One region of the Novosphingobium sp. ES2-1 genome, then DNA from elsewhere that is predicted to be linked to it. Evidence: riboswitches for the same ligand, from Rfam matches in the RefSeq annotation. Region 1 holds a riboswitch; the other holds the start of a gene.
What was found. Region 1 has a riboswitch for cobalamin ahead of IM701_RS04455 (TonB-dependent siderophore receptor). Riboswitches for the same ligand answer to the same signal wherever they lie in the genome.
Positions count from the first base shown of each region.

Region 1 (2,196 bases):
ATTGAGCCAGCCCGCCTCGTCCCGGAACTGCCGGGCCAAAGCGTTGTCCGGGACAATTCCCTGGCCTACTTCGTTGGACACCAGCAGCAATGTGCCCTGAACCGACGGAAACAGCCCGGCCAGCCAAGCGCGCGCCGCCGCAATATCCTGGCCGCCAAGCATCAGATTGCTTAGCCACAGGGTCACGCAGTCGACCAGAATGACGCCATCTTCCCTATCGTTTTCCAGTATCGCTTCGCACAGTTCCAGCGGACATTCGACCGTCTGCCAGTGGCCGGCCCGGTCGGCGCGATGACGGGCGATCCGCTGGGCCATTTCATCATCGAATGCCTGCGCGGTAGCGATGTAGATATGCGGGCCTGGCAGGGCATCGCCCAGTTCTTCGGCATAGCCGCTCTTGCCCGACCGCGCTCCACCAAGAACCAGAATCGTCTTGCCGTTCACTGCTCCCACTTGCCTTTCATGCTGTTCTGCGACAAAGGCGCGAGCGTTACAGGTTCCCAGCGATGGGATGAATAGGGAATCCGGGAATGGCTTCGTGCCATGGTCCGGAGCTGCCCCCGCAACTGTGATCGGCGAGTCGCCGCTTCGTTATGCCACTGGCCTTCGGGCCGGGAAGGTGAAGCGGCCGACACTGACCCGAGAGCCAGGAGACCTGCCCGTAACGGTCGTTCTTTTGTCCGGACGGGGTGTGCCGGATGATGATCGAGGTTCCCTCGCGTGACGACTTAGCCAGAGTCGCATGCGGTGGCTTCGTCCCACACGCGTGATCGCTGTCGTGCGACTCTTTTGACGTTGTTCAAAAGGGGGAAACCCATGCGTGTTCTGAAGACTGCACTGCTGCTTTCCGCAGCCACCCTGCCTGCCGTCGCACATGCCGAGGACGCCGAGACCATCATCGTCTCCGCCAATCGGACCCAGCAATCCACTTCCGAAGTCGCCCAGTCGGTCACCGTCATCACGCTCGATGACATCGCTACCCGGCAATCGGCCGGAGTTGCCGATCTGCTGCGCTCGGTGCCTGGGATCACCGTCACCAGCAATGGCGGACTTGGCACTACCACCTCGGTCAACATTCGCGGGGCGGAGAGCGACCAGACTGTTGCGCTGTTCGACGGGGTGAAGCTCAACGATCCTTCCACCCCCGGCGGCGGCTTCAATTTCGGCAATTTACTGACCGGCAATATCGAGCGGATCGAGGTTGTCCGCGGATCGCAGTCCGTACTGTGGGGCAGTCAGGCCATCGGCGGCGTGGTGAACATCGTCACTCGTGCGCCCACGGAGAAGCTCGCCCTCAACCTCGCCAGCGAATATGGCTGGCGCGATACGGCGCGTGTGGTCGGCAATATTTCGGGCAAGTTCGGCCCAGTCTCGGCAAATGTCGGCGCGGGCTATCTGCGCACTGACGGCTTTTCGACCTTCAACGAGACGCGCGGCGGCACGGAACGAGACGGCTATCGCAACATCGGCGCAAACGCGAAGTTCAACATCGCGCTGTCGGATGCGGTCTCGGTCGACCTGCGCGGCTGGTATTCGGACGGCAAGGTCGGCATCGACGGCTTCCCGCCGCCGACTTACAGCTTCGGCGACACGCCAGAGTTCGCCAGGACCAAGGAACTGATCGGCTATGCCGGCCTGAACGCGGCGCTGTTCGACGGACGCTTCCGCAACCGTATCGCCTATACGCTGACTGATACCCGCCGCCGAAACGTCGATCTGACGGGAGGCATCGAATTCGAGACCTTCAACGCCAAGGGGCGCAACGAGCGGTTCGAATATCAGGGCAACTTCGACATCACCGATGCGGCGAGCGCCACTTTCGGTGCCGAAACCGAAAAGGCCAGCTTCCGCACGTCAAGCTATGGCGGCCCCTTCGCCATCGCTAGTGCGCGGATCAACAGCTTCTACGGCCAGCTTAGCGCCAAGCCGGTCGCCGGTCTGACCCTGAGCGCGGGTCTGCGTCATGACGATCACGACACGTTCGGCGGCAAGACGACCTTTTCCACCAGTGCTCTGTTCACGCCGAATGAAGGCAACACCGTGCTGCGCGCCAGCTACGGCGAGGGCTTCAAGACGCCGTCGCTGTACCAGCTGTTCAGCGACTACGGTAACAAGCTGCTCAGGCCCGAGAGTTCCCGCAGCTGGGATGCTGGCATAACCCAGAAGCTGCTGGACGGCAGGATCGAGGTCGGCGCC
Region 1 covers NZ_CP063445.1:900,423-902,618, reverse strand. Annotated here, with positions in the region: gene cobU (bifunctional adenosylcobinamide kinase/adenosylcobinamide-phosphate guanylyltransferase) at 1-444, opposite strand, end outside; cobalamin riboswitch at 478-678, shown strand; gene IM701_RS04455 (TonB-dependent siderophore receptor) at 817-2,196, shown strand, end outside.

Region 2 (2,196 bases), 1.3 Mb from region 1:
GAGCCCGCCAGCGGTCCTCGCTCGACCCGGCCGCCGACACCGGACGGGCCGAGAGGATCTCGGCATCCGAATGGCTCTGGTCCCATTTCGCCTGCGCTTCTGTCGGCGCGATCAGCCCGCTGTCGCTGGTGTCGAGCCAGTAGAACGCCGAGCCCGGAAAGCTGTCACCCCCGCGCTCAAACGGTTGCAGTCCCGCCATCTGCGCGCGCGCGACAGCCGCTTGAACGCCGCCCGGTTCGCCCCACCCGGTCGGCCCGAGCAGCAGACCCAGCACGCCGAACATCGCCACGCCGCCCAGCCGCTGCCGCATAAGCGAAGGCGCGCGCAAGGCGTTACGGATCGAGCGCATATCCCGGCGCCGGATCCGCGCCGCAAAATCGCGCGGACGCTGCTCGCCATAAGCCGTCGCTGCCACGCCGGGCAGTTCGATCGGGCGATAGGCAAGCTCGAGAGGCATGGGGCTGGGCTGAATCCTGAAAATCCTCAATTGCGCTAACCTTTTGCGCCCCCTCGCGCACGGCCGCATTTCCCGCTGTCCCGATGCGGCACAAGCTCCTGCGATCCGGTTAACCTCCACCGCCGACTTGCCCCCAAGTACGTAGTTCCTCTTGCAGCGCAGCAAAGTTCCCGCTAGTTCCCCGCGCCGACGCCAACGGTGCCCGGTAACACGGGCTAAGAGGGAAGCCGGTTCCAATCCGGCGCTGCCCCCGCAACTGTAACCGGAGAGCGCGCTGTCCAGTGATGCCACTGGTGCCGGATTCGATCCCCGGTACTGGGAAGGCGGGCAGCGGGCGATGACCCGGGAGCCAGGAAACCTGCCGATGGTAGTCGTTCCGCGGCCGGGCGGGGTGTACCGGGCGCACGCGACGAGGCGCGCCAGATTCATGGCCCAGCGCACCTCTCGCCATGGACGGCATCAACCGTTCGTGGCCGGAGTTGCGTCCTGTGAAGAAGTACCTGCTTTCCGTTTCCGCTTCCGCATTTCTTGGCGCGTTTGCCGCCCCGGCATTTGCGCAAGAGGCCGACGATGTCGTTGTCGCTGACTACAAGATCGACCCGGCAACCATCACCGTCATTGCCACCGGCAGCGAAACCCCGCTCAGCAAGACCGGCCAGCCCGTCACCGTCATCACCGCCGACGAAATCCAGTCGATCCAGGGTCCCGACATCACCCGCGTCCTCGAACGCGTCCCCGGCCTGACAATTACCCGCAACGGCGGCCCCGGCAGCTTCACCGGCGTGCGTCTGCGCGGCTCGGATGCCGAGCAGGTCCTCGTCCTCGTCGATGGCGTTCGCCTCGAAGACGTCTCGGCCCCCTCGGGCGGCTTTGACTTCGGTACGCTGACCCCCGGCGGCGTCGAGCGGATCGACGTGCTGCGCGGCTCCAACTCCATCGTCTGGGGCAGCGCGGCCATCGGCGGCGTGATCGCGGTCCAGTCGCGCGATCTCAACGGCATTGAAGCCAGTGCCGAACTGGGCGCGAACGACAGCTATCTCGCCGATGCTGCAGCAGGCATCGCGTCAGACTTCGGTGCGCTCACCGTCAACGGCGGCTACAGCCGCAGTGATGGCGTCTCGGCCGCAGCGGTCGGCACCGAGCCCGATGGCTTCCGCCAGTGGCGCGTCGGCGGGCGCGGGCGCATCAACCTCTCGCAAGACCTCGCAATCGTCGCCACCGCCCGCTATGCCGACACCCGCACCGACATCGACGGCTTCGCCCCGCCAACCTACAGCTTCGGCGATACCCCTGAGTATCAGGACACGCGACAGGCCTCGGGCCGCATCGGACTGCGCTTCACCGGCAGCAATCTCACGCTCAACACCGGCTTCGCGATCTCGGATACCAAGCGCGACTACTACGACCCGACCTTCGGCACTGATCCGTCCTACGGCTACAAGGGCCGCTCGGAGCGCGTTGACCTGACGGGCCGCGTCAACCTGCCTGCCGATTTCACGCTCGATTTCGGCGGTGACAGCGAATGGACGCGCTTCTCGAGCACTTTCGATGCACAGGCCAAGGCCAACCTCACCTCGGGCCACGCCCTGCTTGGCTGGAGCAGCGATCGCGCCAGCCTCGCCGCCGGTGTCCGCATTGACGATCACAGCCGGTTCGGCACGGCCTGGACCTTCGGTGCCAACGGCGCGTTCGAATTGGTCGATAACCTCCGCCTGCGCGCCAGCTATGGCGAGGGCTTC
Region 2 covers NZ_CP063445.1:2,220,037-2,222,232, reverse strand. Annotated here, with positions in the region: gene IM701_RS10755 (cell wall hydrolase) at 1-457, opposite strand, end outside; cobalamin riboswitch at 637-838, shown strand; gene IM701_RS10750 (TonB-dependent siderophore receptor) at 907-2,196, shown strand, end outside.
Region 2: it holds a riboswitch for cobalamin, as region 1 does, so the genes downstream of both, IM701_RS10750 (TonB-dependent siderophore receptor) here and IM701_RS04455 (TonB-dependent siderophore receptor) in region 1, are expected to answer to the same signal.